4 regions of the Agrobacterium sp. 22-209-1 genome follow, and region 1 is predicted to be linked to each of the others. Evidence: riboswitches for the same ligand, from Rfam matches in the RefSeq annotation. Region 1 holds a riboswitch; each other region holds the start of a gene.
The links. A riboswitch is a leader RNA that binds a small molecule or an ion and turns the genes downstream of it on or off. The one in region 1 is predicted to bind cobalamin.
Positions count from the first base shown of each region.

Region 1 (6,927 bases):
TGCGCGACACGGCGCCGACGACTGTCGGAACGCTCGCATCATAGCGATCCCGGATTCTGACGGTCTCGCGTTTTTCGAAATCGACACCATCGAGATGCTCGATGAATGTCGTGACGAAATGCTGGCGCGTTTGCTCGCCGTCGCTGACGATATCGATACCTGCCTGCCGCTGGTCGTCCAAGGACAAGCGCAAGGCGTCCTGCTTGCCCTCGATCAGTTCGTCATCCTGCAATTTCCAAGGCGACCAGAGTTTCTCAGGCTCTGCAAGCCATGAAGGTTTCGGCAAGCTGCCGGCGGTTGACGTGGGCAACAGTGTTTTCATGATGGGGGACCTTATGCTTTCAGTTCATCAAAGGGCGTGTTTGGTAGACCATTGCTCAAGAACAGTCCCATAGGGTTTGATGAAGTGCTCCTCAGCGAACCTTCCCTGCTCGACAGCCAGCCGGCTACGCTCTTCGCGATCGTAGACGATACGCGTCAATGAGTAGTCCTGATGCCCGAGACTCGGGCGATAACAGGCCCCTGCCGCGGAATTGGCGTTATAAATTTCGGGCCGGTAAATCTTCTGAAAAGTCTCCATGGTGCTGATTGTGCTGATGAGCTCGAGATTGGTGTAATCGTCGAGCAGATCACCGAGAAAATAGAATGCAAAAGGCGCGACGCTGTTCGGCGGCATGAAAAAGCGAACCTTCAATCCCATTTTCTGGAAGTATCGATCGGTCGACGACAATTCATCCTGCTGGTATTCGACACCCAATACAGGGTGCTGATTACCGGTCCGGCTGTATGTCCTGCTGCTGGAGGCACTCAGGCAGATGACCGGAAGTTTTTGAAAGTGTTCTTTGTAGGCATCTGAATTCAGGAAACACTTGAACAGGTTTCCATGCAGATCGCCAAAATTCTCCGGCGTGCCAAATGCCAGGCGATCCTTATTGTAAGCCGGCAGCACGACGCTGAAGTCATAATCCCGAACATACGAGGAGAAATTATTCCCGACGATGCCTTCGATGCGTTCGCCTGTCTTATGATCGACGATATTCGTTTTCAGGATTTCGATCAGGGGGAAAGCATCAGTATTGCCTTCAGCATCAATCCTCATCTCGACGGAAACGATCTCGAGCTGGACAGAATAACGATCGTTTTTCGGATTGTCCCAATGCGCCAAGGCGTTGAAGCGATTGTCGATCATCCTCAGCGCGTTGCGCAAATTCTCCCGGCGGCTCTCCCCTCTGGCCAGATTGGCGAAGTTAGTCGTGAGCCGCGTATTTTCCGAGGGTTGATAATCCTCGTCAAAAGGAATGCTCTTGAGAGAGAACGTAAATTCACCGCTCATGGCAATATTGTTCTCATGGACCGAGAAAAACCCTGAATCTGTTTCTTTTTCTTTCAGTGCTCTCATTTTTTCTCTCGTGTTTCTCAATCAACAATCTTTAGCTTGTCTATGGCCTGGAGCGCGCCCCTCTTATGCCTGAGCCGTTGATGGAGAAAAATTGATTTCATTTCATTGAAACATGAGCCGTCCTCATGGTTTTGGGTAAGCGACATGGCTTGCGGGGTGGTCTGGCCCGCCGACCGGAAACGAGGCCTTGACCCCACGAGCGGCATGGGACATTGGTTTACCGTCGTGGTTCTGTGGACGACAGTCCGGAGCTAAGAGGGAATTCGGTCAGATGCCGGAGCTGCCCCCGCAACTGTAAGCGGCTAGCGAACGTCCATTTTTGTCACTGGGTTTATCCCGGGAAGACGGGCGGGAGCGGTCATCCGCGAGCCAGGAGACCTGCCACGACAGATAACGTCCACGGGCGGGGTGTCCCGGAGTGCCGCTTTCGCGATCGGCATCTCTGCGCCGTCGTCTCTGCGTCATTGCCCAGCCCTGCCACAACCTGATGGTAGCGCCGATGATCAGCACCGACACGACAGACAAGCCCATGCAGCACCTGTCGACAACACAACTCGTCGATATCGTCTTCCCTGGTGACACAAACCATCACGGAACTCTTTTCGGAGGGACCGGCCTCGCCCTTATGGATCGAGTCGCTTTCATCGCGGCGACCCGCTTCGGGCGCGCACCATTTGTGACCGCGTCCTGCGAACGTATCGATTTCAAACAGCCCGCACGCATCGGGCACATCGTCGAATTCACGGCAAGACCCGTCAAGGCTGGCCGCCGTTCCCTGACTGTTGAGGTCGAGATGGTGGCAGAGACAATTGTCGGCCGTCAACGGCATACCTGTACGCGCGGCGTCTTCCATATGGTTGCCGTTCCAGAGGGCGAGAACGCCGCGCATTACGCCTTACCCAAACTGCTTCCCGAGGACGCGCCGGGCGAAAGCGATATGCTTGCCATGGTCGAAATCGTCTTTCCGGATCAGGCTAACAGCGTCGGCCGGATGTTCGGGGGCGAGGCAATCGCCTACATGACAAAAGCTGCGTTCGTGACGGCATCGCGCTACTCCGGCAAGCTAGTGGTGCTGGCATCATCCGAGCGTATCGACTTTGCAAGGCCAATCGAGATCGGCGAAATCGTCGAGGCGGAGGCACGTGTCGCGAGCGTTGGCCGCAGTTCCATGTCCGTCGAGACAAAACTCTGGTCGGAAAACCTTCTGACGGGCGAGCGGCATATCACGGCTACCGGACATTTCACCATGGTCGCGGTCGACGAAGATCACCGGCCGGTTCCTGTTCGAGACAGCGAACAGATAGAAGTCTTTCCCCTCGACAAAGGAGGCGCATAACGATGCTGGACAGGCAACATCTGTCGATCCTGCGCGAAGTCGATCGCATGGGCAGTCTGACGGCGGCGGCAGAACGGCTGAATGTGACCCAGTCCGCGCTGAGCCACACGATCCGCAAGCTCGAAGAACGCTATGGCGTCGCCATGTGGGAAAAGGACGGCCGCAATCTTCGTCTCACCGAGGCCGGCCGCTACATCGTCGCGCTGGCGCAGCGCGTCCTGCCACAGATCGAAAGGGCTGAGGATGTCTTGTCCGACTACCGCTACGGACAGCGAGGCTCGCTCAAGATCGGGATGGAATGCCATCCCTGTCACCAATGGCTGATGGGCGTGACAAAGCCCTATCTGGTAGACTGGCCGCATGTGGACCTGGAACTGACGACATCATTTGCTTTTGGCGGCGTGGCGGCGCTGACCGGATACGAGATCGATATCCTGATCACCCCGGACCCGATCGAAGCGCCTAGCGTCCATTATCTACCGGTGTTCGACTACGAACTGGTTCTTGCCGTACCGGCCGATCACTCTCTGGCGGCCAAGGACCATGCCGAACCTGCGGATCTGCTGGATGAAACGCTCTTCACCTATCCTGTGCCACCCGAGCGGCTGGATGTGTTCACGCATTTCCTTGCGCCTGCAAATTGCCGCCCGCGCCACCACCGGAATGTCGAGACCACGGAAATGATGCTACAGCTCGTCGCAGCCGGTCGCGGCGTCAGCGCCATCCCGAACTGGCTGGTGCGTCGGGAAGCCGCCGAGCTCGGAGTTCGTCCCGTCAGTATCGGCAAATCAGGGATACAGAAGAGTATTCACCTCGGTTTGAGAAGCGGCGAAGAGGCCGTTGACTTCATCGCCGGTTTTCTCGCGACGTCGCGCATGGCCTCAGCCTGACACGTCGTTGCCAGCATCGACATTGCTGTAATAGAGCTTGCCGATCTCGATCGGCTCACGGCCCTGGCTGCGGCGGTGGATATTGCTGTCGCGCAGGGAACAGACGCCGCGGCAATATGCCTGCTGGTAAAACTCGTCGCGTTTGCTGACATCAATCATCCCTCAATGATAGCGCCATCGCCTCAGGTGAGCTCAGCGACCAATGATGGCGTTCAAATGCCGCATTGTACAGAATCCGCATAGCATATAGTGTCTGAATTGTGTCACAAGAGGCACTATGGGGATCGATGATCAAGCGATTGGGCTTTGCCGAACAATGCGTCGTGCGCACCATGTGCGCGCTTGCCTTGTTGTTGGTAGGCTTTGCCAATGAGCCACCGACGCTGGCTAACAGCCAGATCCCTCTCAGCGAAATAGCACAATAAGTCCTTCCGGACGGAACTCTTCCGGTTCTCTGCCTCCCATCGGAGGATGGCAAGGCCAAGCACGATCACCACAAGATCGGATCCGGTTGCGAAGCGTGCCGTCTGACGGCTTCGGTGCTTCTGCCCGCTCCTGCCGATGCACTCGGGCTGCCAATCCTTCGTGAGGCTGAGCGTGTCACGCCGACCCGTGTTGAAGCGTTCTACCGTCAGCTCTTTCCGCCGAATACATCGCCTCGCGGACTTCCATCCGGCCTGACTGCATAAATCGCCGCTGGGATCAGCGACTATTTCAGTCTGTGCCGGTTTTCTCCGCCTGTGGCGGAATACGTTCCGGCACATTGCCGGAACCCTTTCCATGTCACACGGAACCACCGCGTCCGCATGCGCGGATTGCTGGCGCCGGCGGTGATCCGTCCGCGACGCAATCCGCGGGTTGCGTCGGACACTTTTATGCAGGCGCGTGACCACCAAGCGGTAAACCGGGCCCTTCGGGCCGATCGGTGTCTTGCCCTTCAGGCGCACAGTCATCGACTCTCCGCCCTCGGAGCTGAAGGTAAGCAAATGTGTCCGAGACAAGCCGTGAAGTTTCCGAATGCCGACGCCCTACTTTCTGCTTGTGGTGCGCAAGCTCCGCGAATGCCTACAGCCGGGAGAGCCCAAACGTTTTCCTGATGCCGCCATCCAATGCCTTGGCTGGAATAAACCGTTTCAGGCGGCTCAGAAGTGTAGCCTGTTTTCCAACCGGTCTGCGCATTTTGTGAGGACCTGTGATTGCTGCCATGATTTCGGCGGCGACAGTCTGAGGACTGCTTGCCGTCCTAATGGCGGAAAGGACGGCCTCATTGGATTTGGCTAATTGAGTGGCGTAGTCGTCGATACGCGTCTCCGTCTGCTTCGCATTGACATCGAGACTTGTCCTCGTGAACGTCGGCTCGACCAGGACGGAGCGAATGTTGAATTGCCGAACTTCGTGGTCAAGCGTTTCAGACAGTCCCTCCAACGCATGCTTGCTGCTGGCATAAAGGCCCATATAAGGTGCGGGGAGAAAGCCGAGAACCGAACTGACATTGACGATCAGACCGGAATTCTGCTGTCGCATCGCAGGCAATATTGCTCGTATCATGCGCAGTGGGCCAAAGAGATTGGTTTCAAAAAGGGCCTTCGCCTCATCGTCCGACGTGCTTTCGACCGGCCCGACGAGAGAGACGCCTGCATTGTTCACCACGACATCAATCCGGCTTGAACGGGACAGAACCCAATCGACGAATTGCCTCACCGACTCGTCATTGTCCACATCGAGACGCCCGTACTCGACACCGGGAACCGGTCCACTTTTGTCCGGATTGCGCGATCCTGCAAACACCTTGAACCCATTCTGTGACAGCAACCTCACGGTCGCCTGCCCTATGCCGGAGGATGCTCCGGTCACCACAACAATCTTGTCTGTCGACATCTACGCTCTCCAAAACTAGCGTTGGACTAGAAATCAATATAGATTTCGTTTGTAATCTATATTTCAATTAGATTGCAAGCGAAATAAAACGCGCTTGCAGAAATTGAGGAGGCACATGGTCAGAAGCGGGAAACATCGGTCGAGTTAATGCGGGATTCTCGCCTGGAGAGTGAAAGGTGTGACGGATGCTTATGCCGTCAATTCACGCCGTTCGCCTGTCCGCTGGTGGATTGCCCAGCGCACGCTGGAACGCGGATCGTTGCTCGCCTCTTTCGACATAGTCCTGCAAGCCAGCGCTATCCAGCAGAATACCAGAGTGCTTGAGCGGCCGCAGTACGCTCACCATCATGAGATCACCGGCGCTGAACTGAGCCCCCTCAAGCCACTCCTTCCCTCCAAGCGTATCGCCCAGTTGCTGGAGCCGCTGACTGAGATGACCAACGCTGCCAGAGGCGATACAGGGCTCGATCGTATTGACCGCTGCAAACATCCACATGATGGAACGCGAGCGCGCATTTGCTTCATCGGGAAGGAGGCCAGCGAAACGCTGTGCTATGTGAAGCACGATCGCACCGGATTCGAAAAGAATGAGATCGCCCTCCTGGTAGATCGGCATCTGGCCGAATGGCTGTATTTCCAGATATTCGGGGCGGCGCATCTCGGAAAAAGTCAGATACCGTAGAGTGTAAGGCTGGCCGACTTCCTCGAGAGCCCACCTGACGCGCATATCCCGGTGATATCCTCTACCCCCGTCGGGCGGATGTTTGAAGATGGATACGACAGGGGTCATGTCAAGGCTCCTCATTGGCAGGATTGAAGCGGGACGAGGGCATGGTTTCCGAAAGGGTACAGTGGGCACTCAAAACACACGCCACCTCTCGCCAGGCAGTATTATCACTCCGCAGCATCATCTGCTGCGGAGGGACGGTGGCTATTCCGCAGCAAGCGAATGCTGCGCTGTTTCCGAGTTTCCGTGCTCTGTCGAACCCATGTCTGCCTTGGGTGGCTTGATGCGGAACCATGCAGCATAGAGCGCCGGCAGGAAGAGCAGGATGATGAGCGTACCCACCGCCGTTCCGCCGATAAGCGTGTAAGCCATCGAACCCCAGAAAACCGAATGCGTCAGGGGAATGAAGGCTAGGACCGCGGCAAGCGCCGTCAGGATGACGGGCCTCGTTCGCTGCACCGTGGCTTCGATAACGGCATGATAGTCGTCCAGGCCCGCGGCCTTGTTTTCCTTGATCTGCTCGGTGAGGATCAACGTGTTGCGCATGAGGATGCCCGCCAGGCCGATAAGACCCAGGATCGCGTTAAACCCGAAAGGCTGGTTGAACAGGATCAGGGTCGGCACGACGCCTGCAAGACCGAGCGGTGCTGTCAGCATCACCATCGTCATCGTCGACAGGCTGCGCACCTGAAGGATG
Region 1 is NZ_JBNWCH010000012.1:55,660-62,586, reverse strand. Features, by position in the region: gene ACQZ48_RS20960 (methionine synthase) at 1-322, opposite strand, end outside; gene ACQZ48_RS20955 (DUF1852 domain-containing protein) at 350-1,333, opposite strand; cobalamin riboswitch at 1,609-1,799, shown strand; gene ACQZ48_RS20950 (acyl-CoA thioesterase) at 1,899-2,735, shown strand; gene ACQZ48_RS20945 (LysR family transcriptional regulator) at 2,738-3,625, shown strand; gene ACQZ48_RS20940 (hypothetical protein) at 3,617-3,784, opposite strand; partial or broken gene ACQZ48_RS20935 (hypothetical protein) at 4,111-4,314, shown strand; gene ACQZ48_RS20930 (oxidoreductase) at 4,691-5,503, opposite strand; gene ACQZ48_RS20925 (glutathione S-transferase family protein) at 5,706-6,293, opposite strand; gene ACQZ48_RS20920 (efflux RND transporter permease subunit) at 6,435-6,927, opposite strand, start outside.

Region 2 (6,927 bases), on a different contig from region 1:
CGCTTCCGGCGCAGAAAAGTCTTGAGCAGCATGTGGAGGCTGTCGCCATTGCTCTGGAGCGTGAGGGTGTGGAAGGCGGCCGCGAGGCGGTATCGATGATCGTCGGGCGCGATCCTCAAAAGCTGGACGAAGCGGCGATCTGCCGGGCGGCGGTTGAAAGTCTGGCCGAAAATTTTTCCGACGGCATCGTCGCTCCCGCCTTCTGGCTCGGCATCCTGGGCCTGCCGGGCGGCGCGGCTTACAAGGCGATCAATACGGCTGACAGCATGATCGGCCATCGCTCACCCCGCCATGAGGCCTTCGGCTGGGCCTCCGCCCGGCTGGACGATCTGGTCAATCTGCCGGCCTCACGGTTGAGCGGCGGTCTTTTCGTGGTTGCCGCGTTTTTTGTTAAGGGCGCATCACCCGGCAGGGCTGTGGCCGCGATACGTCGCGATGCCCATCATCACCGTTCTCCCAACGCTGGTTGGCCGGAGGCGGCGTTGGCCGGTGCTCTCGGCTTTGCGCTCGCAGGGCCGCGCTCCTATGGCGGTCAGATGATTGAGGCGCGTTTCATGGGGGAAGGTGGCAGGGCGGCGCTGGTTGCCGGCGATATTCGCAGGGCGCTGCGGCTTGTGCGGATTGCCGACCTGCTATTGATCGGCCTGTTCGGACTTCTGGCGATCCTTATCGCGCTATAGCAAGCAGACGGTCGAGATCGAGGTGCTTTTCCATATGTGCAGCGAGACGGTCGAGAACCGTATGCACCTGCTCATCATAGTTCAGCTCCGTGCCCTGCCCGCCGAGACGTTCCAGCCACGCGCTCCGCTGGCTGTTATCCGCGAAGAGGCCGTGAATATAGGTGCCGAAGACGCGACCGTCGGGTGAAATGCTTCCATCGCTATGCCCGTCGATCGTCGAAAACGCCAGATTGCCCGCTGCTCCCGTGGTTTCCCCGACATGCATTTCGTAGCCGGATAAACCAATACCATCAAAGCTCACGCCTGTAACGGAAACCAGCCTTTTGTCGCCCGTCAAAACCGTGTCGACATCAAGCAGACCGAGCCCATCGACAGTTGCCGGCGATCCCTCGATGCCGTCAGGATCGGCAACGGTTTTTCCGAGCATCTGGTATCCGCCGCAAAGGCCGAGAACGTAGCCGCCGCGCCGCACATGCGCCTTTATATCGATGTCTAGGCCCGCATCTTTCAGCACGGCAAGATCGGCGATGGTGGCTTTCGATCCGCAAAGCAGCACCAGCCGGCAATCGGCCGGAATGGTTTCGCCCGGCCGCACGCGGATCAGTTCGACATCCGGTTCCATATCCAGCGGATCGAGATCGTCGAAATTGGAAATATGCGGCAGGATCGGCACAGCGATGCGGATCTTTGCGCCAGGCTTCTGTTGGGCCGGGCCGGAGAGCCCCAGCGCATCTTCCGCCGGCAGTTTGGCGGCATCTGAGAAATGTGGCAGAAGCCCGATAGAGGCCCAGCCGGTCTGTTCCGCAATTATCCGCATGCCGTCTGAAAACAGGGCCGGATCACCGCGAAAGCGATTGACGATGAAACCTTCGATCATCGCCGCGTCTTCAGCTTCGAGCACGGCTTTCGTGCCGACGAGGCTGGCGATGACGCCGCCCCGGTCGATATCGCCGATCAGGATCACAGGCGCGTCCGCAGCTCTGGCAAAACCCATATTGGCGATGTCATTGGTACGCAGGTTGATTTCGGAGGCGCTGCCCGCGCCTTCCACCAGCACCAGATCGGCCCGTTGTTTCAGGCGGTTGAAGCTCTCGAGCACGCGCGGCATCAGCCCGGCCTTCATGTGCTGATAATCGGCCGCCCTGGCATTGCCGGCGATCTTGCCCTGCACCACCACCTGTGCGCCGGTCTCGCTCTGCGGCTTCAGGAGCACCGGGTTCATGTGCACGGAAAGCGGCACGCCCGCCGCCCGTGCCTGCAGCGCCTGTGCGCGGCCGATCTCGCCGCCATCGGCGGTCACGGCCGCATTGTTTGACATGTTCTGCGGCTTGAACGGCATGACGGACAGGCCGCGCCGGGTGAAGGCACGGGCAAGGCCGGCCACCATCAGCGATTTACCGACATCCGAGCCGGTTCCCTGAAACATCAGCACGCGCGCAGTCATATCAGAATTCTATCCCTGCCTGCGCCTTTACGCCCGCCTTGAAGTGATGTTTCACGAGGGTCATTTCCGTCACCATATCGGCCGCGTCGATGAGCGGTTGCTTGGCGTTGCGGCCGGTAACGATGACGTGCAGATCGGGCCTTCGGCTGGACAGCGTTTCGACCACCTCCTCCAGTGGCAGGTAATCGTAACGGAGCGCGATGTTCAGCTCATCGAGGATCAGCAGGCCGACGGTCTCGTCGGCCATCAGGACCTTGGCTTCTTCCCAGGCCTTTGCCGCCGCCGCGACGTCGCGCTTCAAATCCTGCGTGTCCCACGTGAACCCTTCGCCCATGGTGCGCCACACCACCCTGTCGCCGAACAGATTCAGCGCCTGCTGTTCTCCCGTTGACCATGCACCCTTGATGAATTGCACCACGCCGACCCGCCGCCCAGTGCCGAGCATGCGCAGGGCAAGGCCGAAAGCGGCGGTGGATTTGCCCTTGCCCGGGCCGGTATTGATCATCAGCAGACCTTTTTCGATGGTCTTTTCCGCAACCTCGGCGTCCTGCACCGTTTTGCGGTTGACCATTTTCTGCCGGTGACGTTCGGCTTCGCTGTCGCTGATGTCGCGTGTCATCGCGTTTTCCTTTTCATCCAGCGGCGTGGGACCCGGTGCCCCGCCATTCGGAGCGGCGACTATACCCAATTTGCCGCACCCGGCAATGTGCGGGCCACAGGGTCGCGGCATTGACCCCCACGCCCGTTCAGCCTAAGGGTAACGGACTGACGGTCTTTTCCCGGCAACGGGAAAAGCTAAGAGGGAACACGGTTCCAACCCGATTACCGGGTCATTCCGTGGCTGCCCCCGCAACTGTAAGCGGTAAGCCCGCACCGTAAAGCCACTGGACGCCTTAACGGGTTCGGGAAGGCGGTGTCAGGATGTAAAGCCGCGAGCCAGGAGACCTGCCGTTTCAGGAAAAACGTCTGCCGGGCGGGGTGCTCCGGTCAGTCGGTTAGATCGAACACCCGGCTTGCGTCTGTCCGCATGCCGTATTCGGCATCCGCACCCCCGAGATTTTTTGTAAGGCGCGGGAAACGATACGGTTTGGATATTTCAGCGACATCTTCATGTGCAGGCGGAAACACGCAGAACGAAACAGCGTCCGGCGTGACCGTCTTCGTTTGCAGAAGCTGCCGCGATGAAACCGATCCCAATGCCGAACCGCGCCCCGGTTCACGTCTCGCCGATGCCGTCATCGCAAAGGCGCAGGAAACCGGTGTCACCGTTCGTTCCGTCAACTGCCTCGCCAATTGCAAGCGCGGGCTTAGCGCCGTGCTGCGCAGCGCCAATGGCTGGTCCTATGTCTTCGGCGGGCTGACGACCGGTGATGCGGAAGATTTGCTGACCGGTGCGCAGCTGCTGGCGGCCGCCCCCGACGGCCTGATGCCCTGGCGCGGCCGCCCCGAACCCTTAAAGCGCGGCATGGTGGCGCGCATTCCCCCATTCGATTTTACCGAGGAGAGATCATGAGCACCCTTCTGGACCGCGTTCCCTGCACCATCGTCACCGGCTTTCTGGGGGCTGGCAAAACCACGCTGCTGCGCGGCCTTCTCGAAAAGCTGGACGGCAAGCGGCTGGCGATCATCGTCAACGAGTTCGGCGATATCGGCATCGATGGCGAGATTCTCAAAGGTTGCGGTATTGAAAGCTGCCCGGAAGAAAACATCGTCGAACTGGCCAATGGCTGCATCTGCTGCACGGTGGCGGATGATTTCCAGCCCGCCATCGAACAGATTCTGAGCCGTCAGCCGAAGGTGGAGCATATCCTCATCGAGACCTCGGGCCTTGCCCTGCCGAAGCCCTTGGTGCAGGCTTTCCAATGGCCGGCGATCAAGAGCCGTGTGACGGTGGACGCCGTCGTAGCCGTAGTGGATGGCGCCGCCCTTGCCGAGGGTCAGGTGGCGCACGACATGGAAGCGCTCGCCACCCAACGGGCAAATGACGAGGCGCTCGATCACGATGACCCGGTCGAAGAGGTTTTCGAGGATCAGGTCGCCTGTGCCGATCTTATCGTGCTGACCAAGGCCGATCTGCTGGATGACGCCGGTCTGGACAAGGCCAAGGCGCATGTTCTCGAACATCTGCCGAAGGCGGCAAAGATCGTTGTGGCCTCCAATGGCGCCATCGACCCCGCCGTGCTGATCGGTCTTGGCCTTGCGGTGGAAGAGGATATCGAAAACCGCCGCACCCACCATGATGGCGAACTCGACCACGAGCATGACGATTTCGACAGCTTCGTCATCGATCTGCCGACTGTTACCGATCCGGAAGCGCTGGCGGCCCGTATCGCCAAGACGGCCGCTGCCGAAAATGTCCTGCGCATCAAGGGCTTCATCGAAATTGCCGCAAAGCCGATGCGCCTGCAGGTGCAGGCTGTCGGCAGCCGAGTCAACCATTATTACGACCGGCCCTGGGCTGCGGGTGAGGAACGCCGCAGCCGCCTCGTCGTCATCGGCGAAAAGGGCATCAACCGCGAAAAGATCGAACAGATGCTGGCCGCCTGACGATGCACATCCTCGCTACCACATCCTCGTCTCTGGACGATCTGATCGAGCCGGTTGATCTCAACCAGCCCCGGTCTGATGTGGTGATACTGTCTTTTTCGGCAAGCGATCTTGCCGGGCTGGAACAGGCCTGGCGGCGAACAGGGGGGGCGCTCCCCTCCCTGTCAGCCGCCAACCTCTCCGAGCTTCGGCATCCCATGTCGGTCGATCTCTGGGTCGAAAAGACGGCGGAACATGCCAAGGTTATTCTTATCCGGATTCTCGGCGGCGCGGAACGCTGGCGTTACGGCGTCGATCAGCTTTCCATTCTTGCGCACGGGCGTGGCATCAAGCTTCTGCTTTTGCCGGGTGAGTGCAGCGAAAGGGACGAGAAACTGGAAGCGGCCTCGACCGTCGATCGGCGGATTTTGGCCTCGGTCCTCTCCTTCTTCCGTGAGGGTGGGCAAGAGAATATGGATCGGCTTGCCCTTGGTCTCGCCGCTCTTGCAAGGGCCGAGGCATGGCCGGATATCGAAGCCGAGCCGCTACCAAAAGCCGGTTTCTACCGGCCCGGCAGGGGCGTTGTGGATAGGGCGGAAGCCTGCGCGGGTTTTCCCGAAGGTGTGCCCGTTCTGCCCATTCTGTTTTACCGCTCCATGCTTCTGGCGGCAGATGCCGCACCGGTGGACGCGCTTTTTAAGGCGCTCTCGCAGCGCGGCTTTGCGCCATTGCCGATTTTTGTCAGTGGTCTGAAGGATGGCGAGGCGATCCGTTTCCTCGAAACGGCGCTGCCCGATCTGAAGCCCGCCGCCATCATTGCCGCCACCGCCTTCGCCAGTCAGACGGATGATGACGGGGCAACCTTGTTTGACCGGATGGGCGTTCCGGTGTTTCAGGTGGTGATGGCGACGACGCGGAGGGACGGATGGGCGGAAAATGCGCGCGGTCTCAATCCTTCCGATCTCGCCATGCATGTCGTCCTGCCGGAGCTGGATGGCCGGATTCTCGTCGGTGCGATCTCATTCAAACAGGCGCGTGTGGATGGCGGCGCGAGTTTGCTCAATGTACCCGAGGCTGATCGCATCGAGCAGACGGCAAATCGCATCGCCGCTTTCCTGCGGCTGCGGAATGCCGCTCCAAGGGATCGGCGGATCGTTATTCTGATGCCGGACTATCCCGGTGCGGCGCCCGGGCGAACCGGTTATGCCGTCGGTCTCGATGTGCCGCAAAGCGTTCTCGAAATGATGCAGGATCTCGCCGGGGCTGGCTATACGGTCGAGGATATTCCTGAGACTGCGCGGGCGTTGCTCGACTGCGTCGAACAACAGGAAGCGGCAATTGATCTTTCCACCTACGAGGTTTTTTTCTCCGCGTTGCCGTCGGCATCTGCCGCATCCGTGAACGCGACATGGGGCGCGGCAATCGATGACGACGCATTCGTCGATGGCGCGTTCCGGTTCCGCGCCGCACGTTTCGGCGAAGTGTTCGTGGCGCTCGCGCCGGACCGGGGCCGCAATGAGGATCGTCGGGTGGACTACCACGACCCCGCCCTGCCGCCACGTCACGCGCTTGTTGCCTTCGGCGCATGGATGCAGCGGATTGCGGGTGCGCATGCCATCGTGCATGTGGGCGCGCATGGAACGCTGGAATGGCTGCCCGGAAAGACGGTAGCGCTTTCCTGCAATTGTTTTCCCGAAATTGTCACCGGCTCACTGCCGGTGGTCTATCCGTTCATCGTTTCCAATCCGGGCGAGGCGGCGGTCGCCAAGCGGCGCATCGCAGCCGTGACCATCGGCCATGTTCCGCCAGTACTCGTGAATGCCGGGCTTTCGCCGGAGCAGTCGGCGTTGGAGCAACTGGTCGATGAATATGCGCAGGCGGATGGGCTGGATCGCCGCCGGCGTGACCGACTGGCGAAACTGATCGTTGAAAAGGCGCTGGAGACCGGGCTTGCGGCGGAAGCGGGCGTGGTGGAGAAAGATGATCCAGATGCGGCGCTGTCGCGCATCGATGCTTTTCTCTGCGACCTCAAGGATTTTGCGATCAAGGACGGCCAGCATGTTTTTGGCCGCAGTGCCGAGGGTGAGACCGACCTTCTGAGGCTTGAAAGCGCCAAATCGGAAAAAGCCGCCCTGATTGCCGCGCTCAATGGCCTGCATATCGTTCCCGGCCCTTCCGGCGCACCTGCGCGCGGGCGGCTCGATGTGCTGCCCACTGGTCGCAACCTTTATGCCGCCGATCCCCGTACCATGCCGACGCCGACGGCATTTGAACTCG
Region 2 is NZ_JBNWCH010000005.1:85,255-92,181, forward strand. Features, by position in the region: gene cbiB (adenosylcobinamide-phosphate synthase CbiB) at 1-680, shown strand, start outside; gene ACQZ48_RS13425 (cobyric acid synthase) at 667-2,124, opposite strand; gene cobO (cob(I)yrinic acid a,c-diamide adenosyltransferase) at 2,126-2,743, opposite strand; cobalamin riboswitch at 2,877-3,091, shown strand; gene ACQZ48_RS13435 (DUF1636 family protein) at 3,212-3,637, shown strand; gene cobW (cobalamin biosynthesis protein CobW) at 3,634-4,671, shown strand; gene cobN (cobaltochelatase subunit CobN) at 4,674-6,927, shown strand, end outside.
Region 2: it holds a riboswitch for cobalamin, as region 1 does, so the genes downstream of both, ACQZ48_RS13435 (DUF1636 family protein) here and ACQZ48_RS20950 (acyl-CoA thioesterase) in region 1, are expected to answer to the same signal.

Region 3 (6,927 bases), on a different contig from region 1:
ATATCGCCATTGGCGGTTCCGACGACCGATGGGAAGCCGACAAGACGCTCCAGAATGTCGATTGCGTTCATGGCTGTCTCCGTCGCTTCAACGTTGAAAAGCTTAGAGCGGCCTGCGGCGTTTATCTGCTGAAATAGGGGTGATTTCAGTAGATTGTTGTGTCCTTCCAGCGCTTTCGGAAAATTCCTGCCGGCAAGGCTGGCTATCTTCGGATGTCGTGGGCTGGGTTGCCGGGATCAAGGTTCCGCGCCGGAGGAAATGAGAGCCGTTTGTCATGGAGCTGCTCAAGGTCGATAGTTTCGAGTTGCGAACCGTGGATATCGCCGATGTGGAGGCCGATCATCTGCACGCCCTCTCCATGGCTGTCGGGTGGCGATATCACGCGAATGAATGGTGTTTCCTGCGTCAATGTGGCGTCGGTCTTGCCGCGCTTGACGAAATCGACCGCGCTGTCGCAACTGCGATGCTGTTTCGCTATGATGAGGGTTTTGCGACGCTCGGCATGGTCATCGTTTCGCCGCGCCTTCAGGGGCAGGGCGTGGCACCATGGCTGGTGCGGCGGCTTCTGGCGAAATTCCCTGCCATATCCCTGAGGCTCAACGCCACGGACGAGTCGAGGCGGTTGTTTGCCGGGCTGGGTTTTGCCGGAGAGACGGAAAAAGTACATCTCCTTCGGGGCAAGGCGCGTTGCCTTCCCGAGATGCCGGCGCTCGGAAGAAAACAGAGGATCAAGCCACTTTCGGAGGACCATTTGTCCGCTGTTGCGGATCTGGATGAGACGGCTTTCGGTGTCTCGCGCCGGCGCGTCCTGCAGCGTCTCCTGCGGGAAGACGAAGGTTATGGCCTGTTTGAGGCGGATCGTCTTGAGGCATTTGCATTGCGACGCGCAGCGGGGCGGGGCCATATTGTCGGCCCGGTCGTTGCGGGCGACGAGACGGCGGCCATCGCGCTGGTCAGGCGGCATTTTTCCGATTTGGACGGTCAGCTTGTCCGTCTTGATGCCGTTCGTGACAGCGGTCTTCTGACCGACTTCCTGGCGCAATCCGGGCTGGTGGTGATCGAAACGCTCACCACCATGTCGAAAGGCGCGCCGCAACCGGCAGGCTGCGGTTCCGCAATGATTTTCGCCCTGGCAGGCCCGTCTTTGTGCTGAGGTGCGGCACTATCGCAATTGACGCCCCGCTTCTTGCCCCTTATGTGAGAAAGCGACGGTTCCTGCAGCCGAAAGGCGAAGGGATTAATAGGGAACATGGTGCGGGCGATCTTTTTCGCCCAATGCCGTGGCTGCCCCCGCAACTGTAAGCGGATTGTCGTTCATCCCCGTGACGCTTCAAGGCGTCATGCCACTGTATTTTTCGGAATACGGGAAGGCAGATGAGAGACGCAAATCCGTGAGCCAGGAGACCTGCCGTCAAAATATGAACCATCGTTACGGGCGGGGAAGCCCGGAGGAGGATTTTGTAATGTTATTTCATAACATTTCGTTTGCGTCCTATTACCGTTCTCCGTACAAGACGTCCCGCTGTTGCTGCGCGTTCTGACGCCTGCTGCTCTGGAATAAGTTTTACTTTCGACTGGAGAACACATGTTTCATTCTAGACGCCTGCCGGTTCACGCCGGCTTTCTGGCAACCGTGCTTTCGGTTTTGCCTGTGGTCGGCGCCAATGCCGCCGAAACCACCTATCCCCTGACAATCAACAGCTGCGGTCAGGAGATCACCTTCAAGCAGGCGCCCACCCGCACCGTTTCCGTTGGCCAGAGCACGACAGAGGTTCTTTACCTGCTTGGCGTTGCGGACAAGGTCGTCGGCACGGCGCTGTGGATCGGTCCGGTTCTGAAGGGCTACGAGGAGGCCAATGCCAAGGTCGAGCGACTGGCCGATAATGATCCGAGCTTCGAGGCGGTCGTCGGCAAGAAGCCGGACCTTGTCACGACGCAGTTCCAGTGGCAGATCGGTCCCGAGGGTGTTGTCGGAACGCCGGCGCAATTCGCCGAACTCGGTATTCCCGTCTATACCTCGCCTGCCGATTGCGTCGGCAAGGACAATTCCGGCGGTGGTGATGGTGTACGCAACACCGGCTTCACCATGGAGTTGATCTATCAGGAAGTCCGCGACCTCGCCAAAATCTTCGACGTGCAGGACCGCGGTGAAGAGGTCGTTGCCGACCTGAAGAAGCGTGAAGAAGCCGCCCGTGCCAAGATCGCCTCAGCCAATGGCAAGCTTTCCGCCGTCTTCTGGTTCTCGAGCGCCGAGCTGGATATCGATCCCTATGTCGCAGGTCGCAATGGTGCTCCCGGCTACATCATGTCCGCGCTGGGGTTAAAGAACGTCATCGAAAGCGATGAAGAATGGCCGACCGTCGGCTGGGAAACCATCGCCAAGGCCAATCCGTCCATCATCGTCGCCGGCAAGATGGACCGCCGCCGTTTCCCCGCCGATGATATTGCCGTCAAGCTGAAGTTCCTCGCCACCGATCCCGTGGCCAGCATCATGCCCGCCGTCAAGGAAGGTCATGTGTTCGAGATGGATGCGCAGGCGATGAACCCGACCATTCGAACCATCGAAGGTATTGAAACGCTGGCCGAGGCGATTTCGGCCGCTGGCCTCGCCAAGTGAACCGTCTCACCACCCATCTTGGTAGGGCGGGGCTGGCATTTGCCGCGCTCGCCCTGCTGCTCGTCGCGCTGATGGCCGGGGCGGCCATCGGCGAGACTGCCATCCCTTTGGATGTTGTAGCAAAGACGATTGCCAACCGCGTTTTCCACGCGGGTTATCCGCTTGAACCGCTGGATGAAGGCATCGTCTGGAGTTACCGCCTCAGCCGCGCCGTTGTTGCCGCCTGCTGCGGGGCGTCGCTGGCGCTCGCCGGAGCAGTGCTGCAATCTCTTTTACGCAATCCGCTTGCCGATCCCTACATTCTCGGAATTTCTGCCGGTGCCTCCACCGGTGCCGTCGCCGTGGCACTTCTGGGCTTCGGCGCGGGCTTTCTGACGATGCCGGCGGGCGCGCTCATCGGCGCTTTTGTCGCTTTTTCGCTGGTCAGCCTTCTGGCCGTGCAGGCGGGGCATGGCAACAGCGCCATCATTCTGGCGGGCGTTGCCGGTTCGCAACTGTTCAACGCCATGACCTCCTTCATCGTCACCAAATCCGCCAATGCTGAACAGGCGCGCGGTATCATGTTCTGGCTGCTCGGCAATCTTTCCGGCGTGCGCTGGCCGGATGTCTGGCTGGCGCTACCGGTCAGCCTTGCGGGCCTTATCGTTTGTCTCTGGTACGCGCGGGCGCTCGATGCCTTCGCATTCGGCGGTCAGGCCGCAGCCTCGCTCGGTATTCCGGTGCGCTGGGTCTATACCGTGCTGATCTCGGTTTCGGCGATCATGACGGCTGCGATGGTGTCGCTGGTCGGCTCCATCGGCTTCGTGGGCCTCGTCATTCCGCATGCTGCGCGCATCTTCGTCGGCGTTCGCCATGGTATCTTGCTGCCGGTGACGGCGCTGACCGGCGCGGTTTTCATGATCGTCGCGGATATTCTCTCTCGCATCGTCATTCCGGGCCAGGTGCTGCCCATCGGCGTCATCACCGCGCTCGTCGGCGCGCCCGCCTTTGCCTTCATCCTCGGGCAGAAGAGGGGGCGTTCATGAAACTGTCCGCCCACGACCTGCATTTCCACGCCGGCAATATAGACATCTTGCGCGGCGTTTCACTCGATGTCGGTTCCGGTGAGTTTCTCGGTGTCATCGGACCGAACGGTTCCGGCAAAAGCACGCTGCTCTCCATGCTGGCAGGCATTCGCAAGCCGCGCCGGGGTCACGTTACGCTCGGAGATGAACCGCTTGCCTCGCTGGGACGGCGAGACCTTGCCCGCCGGCTCGCCTTCGTTGAGCAGCAGGCTGAAACCACCGAACGCATCACCGCACGACAGGCCGTGGAGCTTGGACGCACGCCCTACCTCGGGCCGCTTTCCGCCTGGTCGCAGCAGGATGACGCCATCGTTGACGCAGCACTCGCCAATGTGGATATGGCTGATAAGGCGGAGCGCAGCTGGCACCATCTTTCCGGCGGCGAACGGCAGCGCCTGCATATCGCCCGCGCGTTGACGCAGGAGCCGCATGTCCTGCTTCTGGACGAGCCGACCAACCATCTCGACATAGGTCACCAGATCGGCCTGCTCGATCTGGTGCGCCGACAAGGCCTGACCGTTGTAGCGGCGCTGCACGACCTCAATCACGCCGCCATGTTCTGTGACCGCGTCGCCATCATGCACCGGGGCGAGATGATCGCGGTCGGTCCGCCGCGCGAGGTGCTGACACCGGCGACAATAGCCGCCGTCTTCGGGGTGGAGTGCGTGGTCACCACGGATGAGGGGGGCTTTTCCCATATTCGTTTTTTGCCGGCCCATGGGCGGGCCGAGCATGCAAGGAAAGTATTGGCACGATGATGACAGTCATTACGTTCGCAAGCTCTGCTGCAAAGGCCAGACGGTTTTGTGCCGCTGCCGCAATCGCCGTTTCGGCCGCAGGGTTTCCCCTTCACGCTTTGGCCGAGACCTTCGAGGTGAAGATGATGAACAGGGGCGAAAAAGGCCCGATGGTGTTCGAGCCCGATTTTCTCGAGATCGCCCCCGGTGACCGCGTGCGCTTCGTGCCGACCCACAAGAGCCACAATGCCGCGACCATTGACGGCATGGTTCCAGAAGGTGTCGAGGGTTTCAAGAGCCGGATCAATGACGAATTTGAGACCGGCTTTGAAAAACCGGGCTTTTACGGCATCAAATGCTCGCCGCATTATGGCATGGGCATGGTCATGCTGATCAAGGTCGGCGAGGCCACCCTGCCGCAGAGCTACCGGACTGTGGACGTGCCCGTCCGGGCAAAGCCAAGGTTCGAGGACCTCTTCGAGCAGGCGGAAAAATAAAGGGATACCGCCTCACCCCTTTACGGAAACACCCGGCTTCACCGCGCAGACCGCATAACGGTGCTGCAGCCCGCGCAGAATGCCTTTCAGCAGGCTGAAGTTTTTCGCCTGGGCGCGGTGAATGGCTTGAAGCTCCTGATCGATTGCAACAGGTTCGAAGCCAGCCGCACGCAACAGCGCCGCGACATCGCCGGCCCTTGCGCCCTTCGAAAAATAAACGCGGGAAAGAATGCTGTTGAAGGTATTTTCCGGGTCCGCCGGCTTGTGCGGCTGGTCCGGTTTGACGAGGCCGATGCTCTCCAGGCCGGTGGCCAGTTTCTTCACCAGCTTTTCGCGCCAGCCGGTATTCACGAAATCGCCGTCGACGATCAGAAGCCGCCCGCCGGGTTTCAGAACACGGAACCATTCGGCAAAGCTTGCCTGCGGGTCCACCAGCGTCCAGACCAGATGGCGGGTGATGATGACGTCGGCGCTTTCATCCGGCTCCATCGTATTTTCGGCATCGCCGACAAAAAAGCGGATGCTGCGCCCACGGCTTTTTGCCTTTTCCCGGGCAAGCCCCAGCATCGTCTCCGACCAGTCCATACCGGTGACCTGAAAACCGAGATCGTCCATCAGGTGCGAGATGACGCCGGTGCCGCTGGCAAGATCGAGCGCCTTGCGGCCTTCTCCGTGGCCGAGATGTTTCAAGATAAGCGCGTGCCAGGCCTCGCGCTCGTCTTGGGAGAAAATTTCATGTCCGGGGGAAAGGTCGAAAGTCGCGGCGCGGCCGGACCAATAGGATTTGATTTCGTCTCTCAGACTGTCGTTCTTGCCATATTGGGTAGTATCGATCATCGGCCTTAAACTCATATACCGGTCAGTTAAGAATGGCTCTAAAACATAAATGTTGACTAGTACAGTCAGAAAATAATACAGCCGCGCCAGTCAACACTGGAGAGCAATATCCGATGCGCATTTCAGCCAAATCCGCGGCACTTGCCCTTGGCCTTCTCGTATCCGCCGCATGGCCGGCTTTCGCCGAAAAGGTCACCGTCAAGGATGTGACGGGCCGCGATGTCGAAGTCAATGTGCCCGTTTCGCATGTGATCCTCGGCGAAGGCCGTCAGATCTATTTCCTGGCTGCGCTCGACAAGGAAAATCCTTTCCAGCACGTCGTTGGCTGGCGCGACGACCTGGCGAAAGCCGACCCGGAAACCTATGCAGCCTATCTCGCGAAATATCCTGAGATTGCCAAGCTGCCGACTTTCGGCGGCATGAAAGACGGCACCTTCGACATAGAACAGGCTGTCGCACTGAAGCCTGACGTGATCCTGATGAACATCGACGCCAAGACGGCGACCGAAGAAGCGGGCTATATCGAGAAGCTCGCCAAGGTCGGCATTCCGCTGGTCTACGTCGACTTCCGCGAAAAGCCGATGGAAAACACCGAGCCGAGCATGCGCCTCATGGGCCAGCTGACGGGCAAGGAAAAGATCGCCGAGGACTTCATCAAGTTCCGCGCCGACTCCATCGCCAAGGTCACAGATACGCTGGAAAAGGCCAATCCGAAGAAGCCCGTCGTGTTCATGGAGCGCGCCGGCGGTTACTCCGACGATTGCTGCATGTCTTTCGGCAACGAGAATTTCGGCAAGATGGTGGAGCTTGCCGGCGGCATCAACATGGCCAAGGACATCATTCCCGGCACCTTCGGCACCGTCAACCCGGAACAGATCATCGCCTCCAATCCAGAACAGATCATCATCACCGGCGGCAACTGGAACGGTTATGTTCCGGGCGGCAACTGGGTCGGCGTCGGTTATGGCGCGGATCTGAAGGAAGCCCATCGCAAGCTTGAAAACCTGACCAAGCGTCCAGCTTTCACCGGCGTGCAGGCGGTGAAGGACGGCAATGTCCACGCCATCTGGCATCAGTTCTACAACAATCCCTATTAGTTCGTGGCCATTCAGGAAATTGCCAAATGGCTGCATCCGGATCTCTTCAAGGACCTCGACCCCGAGGCCACCTTCAAG
Region 3 is NZ_JBNWCH010000001.1:401,751-408,677, reverse strand. Features, by position in the region: gene argE (acetylornithine deacetylase) at 1-71, opposite strand, end outside; gene ACQZ48_RS01810 (GNAT family N-acetyltransferase) at 275-1,153, shown strand; cobalamin riboswitch at 1,193-1,427, shown strand; gene ACQZ48_RS01805 (ABC transporter substrate-binding protein) at 1,586-2,617, shown strand; gene ACQZ48_RS01800 (FecCD family ABC transporter permease) at 2,689-3,642, shown strand; gene ACQZ48_RS01795 (ABC transporter ATP-binding protein) at 3,639-4,439, shown strand; gene ACQZ48_RS01790 (pseudoazurin) at 4,436-4,915, shown strand; gene ACQZ48_RS01785 (class I SAM-dependent methyltransferase) at 4,928-5,752, opposite strand; partial or broken gene ACQZ48_RS01780 (ABC transporter substrate-binding protein) at 5,866-6,927, shown strand, end outside.
Region 3: it holds a riboswitch for cobalamin, as region 1 does, so the genes downstream of both, ACQZ48_RS01805 (ABC transporter substrate-binding protein) here and ACQZ48_RS20950 (acyl-CoA thioesterase) in region 1, are expected to answer to the same signal.

Region 4 (6,927 bases), on a different contig from region 1:
ATCAGCAGCGCCACCACGGCGAGCACGACGGCGCTGGCGAAACCGGCGAGATCGCCGAACTTGCCGGTACCGAAGCTGAAGCGCGGATTGCGCGCCTCGCGCCTTGCATAGAGATAAGCGAGCGCCGAAATCAGCATTGCGCCCGCATGGGTGGACATGTGCCATCCGTCAGCCGTCAGCGCCATGGAGCCGAACCAGTGACCGGCGACAATCTCCGCCACCATCATGACGGTGGTCAATGCAATGACCATCCAGACGCGCCTTTCATTGCGCTCGTGATTCTGGCCAAGATAAATATGGTGATGCTCCGCCGTGGCGAAAGGCTCGGAAGTCGTCGTCATGTCGCTCAATCCTCTCTCGACTCTACCGGCGCTTCTCAGCTGTGCCGGCCTTTTCCATTCCGCTGGCCTGCGTCGACCTACCGGATGTAGGTCTTCAGCACCTGGGCCAGTTCTTCCGCCGCCCGCGCCCGTTCATCTTCATTTTCGGCATGAACGACATGTTCGTGCAGGTGCTCCTGCATCACCTCCCCCGTCAGGCCTGAAAGCGCGCCGCGCACGGAGGCGAGCAATTGCAGCACCTCACCGCAGGGCTTGGCCTCGTCCAATGCGCGCTCCACCGCCTCCATCTGCCCTTTCAGGCGGCGGATGCGGGCCAGCAGCTTGTCCTTGTTGCGGATCGTGTGGGACATATGCACCTCATATACTATAGGGGGGTATAGTATATTGCGTCTAATTTTTGCACAAGGCGTGCATGACGCAATCTTCGGGAATGTTTCGGACCTTAAAAATGCCCCATCAGAACTAGGGGACTCACAGTCATGACGACTCTCGCAGCAACCAGCAGCATCAATTTCGCCTCTCCGGTCCGCGGCATCGCGCCTGCGCACAACCGGGAGAGCCAGTCCACAACCGAGGCTTTGCAGGAGCTGACGCGGGCGGCCCATCGCGCCATTTCGGTGGCAGGCAATGTCGCCACCGCTGTCGCTCCGCTTGCCGGTGCCTCCGCCAGCCTGGCCGCCGCTCTCTGGAACATGGATAGCGGCGCTTCCGCCCCCACTGGCGCCAATGCTGACGTGGCCGCTTCCGCCCAGCCGGACATGGCAAGCCTCGAATCGCAGATTCTGAAGGCGCTGGCCCATGCTCTTGGCGTCAACGACGCCACTTGAGGCCATTGAACCGGGCGCGAAAAAGCCATATCTCTAGAGACTGGAGATATGGAGAAAGCCATGCTGTCCATCGGTGAACTATCGAAACGCACCGGCGTGAAGGTGCCGACGATCCGCTATTACGAGCAGATGGGCCTCATCCGCGAGGCGGATCGTTCGGAGGGAAACCAGCGCCGTTACGAGAAATCCGACCTCGAAAGGCTGACCTTCATCCGCCATGCGCGCGATCTCGGCCTCAACATTGATGCCATTCGCGAACTTATCGCGCTCAGTCAGCACCGGGAAATGCCGTGCGAGGGTGCGGATCGCATCGCCGCCGAACATCTTGCTGACGTGCGCGAGAAGATTGCCAGCCTGAAGAAGCTGGAACACGAGCTCGAACGCATCGTCTCCCATTGCCACGGCCATTCGATCGAGGATTGCTACGTCATCCGCGCGCTTTCCAACCATGGCATGTGCGAGGGTGAGCATTGAGCCGAAAACCGGGCTTGACAGAATATGGATTCGGGCGCATTGCATTTCCCATGATCAACGAACGCGCACCCATCTCCTGCTCGTATTTTTGGGCCTTCCTCTAAGGGCGGCTCGACAGATCATATTGTCAACAAGCCGCCGTCAGGCGGCTTTGTTGTTTTCAAACGTCCTGACGGCACCGATAAGACCAAAGGACCGAAAAAATGACCGAAGATAGCTCCCTGACACTGGAAAGACCGCCCGTCGTCATCATTCGCGGCGCGCGCAAGACCGATCTGCCCGAACTCAACGAGATGATCACGCTGCTTGCCTCCTACCATGGCGATGCGGCGGCGATCACGCCGGCGAAGCTTGAGCGCGACCTGTTCGGCGCCCTGCCCTGGGTGCATGGTCTTGTCGCCGAAGCCGATGGCGCGCTGATCGGTTACGCCCTGCTTCTGCCGCTCTACAGGGCGCAGGAAGGCCGACGCGGACTGGAGCTGCATCATCTCTTCGTGCGTGACGGCCATCGCGGCCATGGCACCGGCCAGCATCTGGTTTCCCGCGCCCGCGATATCGCCAAGCGTCTCGGCTGCGACTATCTTTCCGTCAGCGCCACGACCGGCAATGTGGCGGCGCATCGTTTCTACGAAAACATGGATTTCGCGCCGCGGCCGGTCACCGGCATGCGCTACATGCAGTCCATCGCCTGATTAAAGCCCACGGAGACAGCCATGACACGGATCGCCATTGCGCTCGCGCAGGATTTTGCCGACTGGGAGCCGGCGCTGCTTACGGCGGCAGCGCGCAGCTATCTCGGTGTCGAGATCGTGCACGCCACGCCTGATGGCAGGCCCGTGACCTCGATGGGCGGGCTGAAGGTGACGCCGGACACATCCTATGACGCGCTCGATCCCGTTGACATCGATGCGCTCGTCATTCCCGGCGGTCTCAGCTGGGAAAAGAGAACGGCTGTCGATCTTGGCGGGCTGGTGCACCGGTTTCGCGACAGGGATCGGCTGGTGGCCGGCATCTGCGCGGCGGCAAGCGCGCTCGGCGGCACGGGCGTTCTGAACGACGTCAGCCATACCGGCAATTCGCTGGCATCCCACAAGGCCTATCCGGCCTATCGCGGTGAGGCGCATTATCGCGATCAGCCAAAAGCGGTCAGCGATGGTGGCATCGTCACGGCACCCGGCAGCGCGCCGGTCAGTTTCGCCGTGGAAATCCTGAAACACCTCGGCCTCTTTGGTCCGGAAGCCGAGGCGGAACTTCAGGTTTTTGCGGCAGAGCATCGGTGAGGCGCATCCGCCTCAATGCTTTACAGCCCTCCACTTCCCCGTCATTCCAGCCTTTAGCCGGAATCCAGCCAGCCTAAGTCTCTGGGCTGAAAAAGACTCTTCCCGCCTCGCAGACGCGCGTCGACGGGAACCCGGCTCAAGGCCGGGATGACGGAGGTGGGAATATGGAGCAAGTCAATATCGATCAAGCACCCGGCACACCCGCGCCGCTGAAGCATCGCCCTCACCTGCAATCGCACGGCGAATATCGCGGCTGTTCAGATGCAGGCTGCGACCTGCGGGCAAATTCGAGCGTTTTATCTTACTGAGCGCAGCAGCGATAAAAGCAGCCTGGTGTTCATGAAAGCAGGAGAGAGCCGCCTCGCGCCCCGGGGTTGCCCCGAGGAGCGCCTTGAAAGCAAGGCGATGCACGGCGCAGAAAGCGCCGTGGCCGGGAACGGCAAAACGCAGCGCATCGAGCTCCTCACTCCATTCCGCTGCGTCCTGCATGGTTTCAAGCCTCTTGGAAGCGCTTCAGGAAAAACGCACTCAACGTGCCGAGAAGTGCCCAGAAGACGAAGCTGGTGACGGTGGCGGCAACGATGAACTGACGTTCCAGCGGCAGTGGCGCCAGCGCATGTTCGCCTTCCGGCGGCAGGGGGGCGCCCACCACATGCGGCGCGACGATCAGCACCATCGCCAGCAGAACCGCCCATGGTTCGCGGCGGAAGGCGATCAACGCAATGCCGCCCGCGGTTGCGGCAACGGTCGCGAGCCACCAGATCTGGCGCGCCTCAAGTGCGGCGGCCGGGCTTCCCGGCAGTTCCGGCGGCAGGCCGATCATCGGGGCGAGCATGACGGCCGCAAAACCGGCAACGCCCCACAAAAGCCCCTCACGCCAGCCGGTATTGGTGCCGCGCAACGACATGAGGCCGGTCAGCACCAGCGCGTAACCGATGGCGGTCAGCACATTGGCGGCGACGGTATAGGCGGTGCGCTCGAAACCATCGGCCGGAGCCCAGGCCTCGTCATTATGTTCATGAGCGGGAACCGCAGCGCCGGGCCCCGGTGCATTATGGCTATGGGGCGCTTCGCCGGCGCTCTCATAGGTTTCCGCCTGAAGGATGAGCGGCGTGGTGCCAAAAGCCTGCATGGCGGAGACCGCGAAGCCGCCAAGGATACCGACGAGAATGGCGGTGAAGACGATATTGCGAAAAAATGACATGCCGTTTCCCCTCAATGGCAGGGGAAGGCATTGGCATGACGCGTGTCATGCGCGGCATTGTGAACGGCTTCCACGTGGGAAAAGCCGACAAAACCGACGACGAACAGGCCAAGCACGATCGCTGTCAGCGACTGCGCGACGCTGGTTGTTTTTACGGAAACGGCTGAATTGGCCGTATTCAGGTTGGTGGACATGGTGACCCCTCTCCCGGCGCGACCCCGCGCCTTTAGATGCGGCCGAACGGCAAAGCCGCAGGACCGCATGCGATATACTTCACCACGGGGATACGAGACTGATACAGGGAGGCATTGATGCCACCACCCTGAAATTCCGCTCTTCCGGACACCCCGCCGGCATGGATATTTCCGCGATGGCAGGTCTCCTGGCTTACGGGTCAAAACCTGAAACACCTTCCCGGCATCGCCTTCGCCCTTGATGGAGGCGAGATGGCTTGCCAGTGGCATTTCGTTTCAGGCTCTCCGCTCACAGTTGCGGGGGCAGCCACGAATGAGGATTTCTCCCTATCGTGTTCCCTTTTCACCTTCCGGAACGCCCGGAAGGAACCATCACGGACATGTTATCGGATGGGCGGGGCCGGGAGTCAATGGCGCTTACCCACCTCTCGTTCGTCATCCTCGGGCTTGACCCGAGGATCCATGGGCTGGCGTGGTGGTGGATCCTCGGGTCAAGCCCGAGGATGACGGAGGAGAGGTATCAGGCCCTACCGCGCCGGTATGGCTTTCAGATAGGCGGAAATCGCATCGCGGTCTTCGGCCGTCAGATGCGCCATATTCTGCTGCACCTTGACCATCGAGCCGCCGACGCTGTCGAATTCCGGGGTGAAGCCGGTTTCCAGATAGCTGGCTATATCCGCTTTGGCCCAGCTGCCGATGCTTTGCGAGCCGGGGGTAATGTCGGGAATGCGGCCCTCGCCTTCCGGATTGGGGCCGCCGGCCAGCCACTTGTCTTTCAGGAAACCGCCAAGCGCGTTGCGCGGCGTGTGGCATTCGCCGCAGTGGCCCGGCCCCTCCACCAGATACTGGCCGCGCAGCAATTCGGCATTGGCATCGGCAAGCTCGACGCGGGGCCGCGCCGAGGGGTCGAAATAAAGGAATTTCCAGCCGCCCAGCACCATGCGCAGATTGAAGGGGAACGGCAACTCGTGATCCGGCGCATCGTTCTGGCTGGCCGGCAGGACCTTCAGATAACCGAAGAGATCGTTGACGTCCTTCTGCGTCATGCGGGCATAGGAGGCGTAGGGAAAGGACGGATAGAGATGTTCGCCGTTCCTGCCCACCCCGCGCGTCATCGCATCGCCGAATTCCGCCAGCGTCCAGCCGCCGATGCCATGCTGTGGATCGGAGGAAATATTGGGGACATGGAAGGTGCCGAAGGGGCTTTTCAGCGCCTGCCCGCCCGAAAGCGTCAACAGCGCCTCGCCCTTCGCGTCGGGTGCCGCATGACAGCTTGCGCAGCCGCCCGCCCAGAACAGCGTTTCGCCATTGGCCAGATCCGGTTCGCCCAGGCTCACCCAATGGCTCGGCGCCTGCCGCTGCGGCGCGGTAACCCAGGCGAAAATGCCGTAGCCCGCAATGGCCGCGACGACGGCCCCGCCGACGAGTTTCGTCCAGATGGAGGACATGCCCCTCTCCCCATTGTCACCTGATCCGGTCAGATGTCTTTCGTGCCTTGAGAAAACGCCGCCGGGAAGCGGCGTTTTCAAAGTGCTGCGACTACTTCTTCAGACGATAAGTCTGGTGGCAGGTGCCGCAATCGGCGCCGAGCGTCTTCATGGCGGTGGCGACGCCGGCCTGATCGGTGGGGAGATTGGCGAGAACCGCGTCGGCATCCGTTCCGAGCTTCGCTGCCTTGGCCTTGAAGTCGTCGAAGTTTTCCCAGATGGCGGGAGCAGCCGCACTACCGGTCTCTGAGCCGACGGGGAACTGGTCGGGGAAAGCCTTGGCATTGGTGCTGATGGTCGTCACGGCAGCCTTGACGGCGGCAGCGTCAAAGGGCTTTTCGCCCTTGGAGATGGCGGCGAGCGCACCCATGGAGCCGCCGATCTGCTTCATCATGCCTTCGCGTTTTTCGACTTCGCCGGCAGCATAAACAGCTCCGGCGCAAAGACAGCCGAACAGCATGGCCGCCGTGATGGTTTTCAGTTTCATGCACACTCTCCTTGATTCCGGCATGGACACCGGCGCTTTATCGAACCGGGCGAGGATGCCCTTTCCGCATGGCGAAAAAAAGTCACATTGCGGTGAATTCCATCGCGAAAACAGAAGCCTAAGACGAGGTGACAATGCAGGTCACCCCCCGGCTCTAGGGCCTCACTATGACGGCAGGCTGAATGAGAATAATTGGCTGAAAGCAAGCGGCGCGGCGTATTCCCCCACGCAGTTGCCGTTTGGAGAAGCCAAGGCCCGGCTTAGAGGGCCAAAATGCGGTCTTCCTCACGCCCAAAACCGCGGATCGCTATGCGGTCGGCAAAGACGTCTGCAATGGCGAAGGTGTTCTGGTCAGGCGTATCGACCATGCCCTTGAAATTCACGAAGTGGGTATTGCCCAACAGGCCGTAATTGCCCTCGTGATTATGGCCGTTGAACCATGCGACGGCTGACGGGTGGGAGCCGAGAAGCTCAAGGATACGCGGCGCGTCCCACATGTTGTGGGCGTTTTCCGGATAGACAGGATAATGGCAGAGAACGATCACTTTTTCTCCCGCCGCATCCGCCTTTTGCAAAACCTCCCGCAGCCATTCGAACTGCTCGTCGCCAAGCGAGGCGTTCCAGTCCTGCGCA
Region 4 is NZ_JBNWCH010000002.1:380,983-387,909, reverse strand. Features, by position in the region: gene dmeF (CDF family Co(II)/Ni(II) efflux transporter DmeF) at 1-341, opposite strand, end outside; gene dmeR (Ni(II)/Co(II)-sensing transcriptional repressor DmeR) at 419-691, opposite strand; gene ACQZ48_RS06175 (hypothetical protein) at 821-1,168, shown strand; gene ACQZ48_RS06170 (MerR family transcriptional regulator) at 1,229-1,642, shown strand; gene ACQZ48_RS06165 (GNAT family N-acetyltransferase) at 1,846-2,334, shown strand; gene ACQZ48_RS06160 (type 1 glutamine amidotransferase family protein) at 2,356-2,922, shown strand; gene ACQZ48_RS06155 (hypothetical protein) at 3,097-3,411, opposite strand; gene ACQZ48_RS06150 (CbtA family protein) at 3,416-4,126, opposite strand; gene ACQZ48_RS06145 (CbtB domain-containing protein) at 4,138-4,320, opposite strand; cobalamin riboswitch at 4,482-4,709, opposite strand; gene ACQZ48_RS06140 (c-type cytochrome) at 4,848-5,768, opposite strand; gene ACQZ48_RS06135 (c-type cytochrome) at 5,860-6,294, opposite strand; gene ACQZ48_RS06130 (metallophosphoesterase) at 6,555-6,927, opposite strand, start outside.
Region 4: it holds a riboswitch for cobalamin, as region 1 does, so the genes downstream of both, ACQZ48_RS06145 (CbtB domain-containing protein) here and ACQZ48_RS20950 (acyl-CoA thioesterase) in region 1, are expected to answer to the same signal.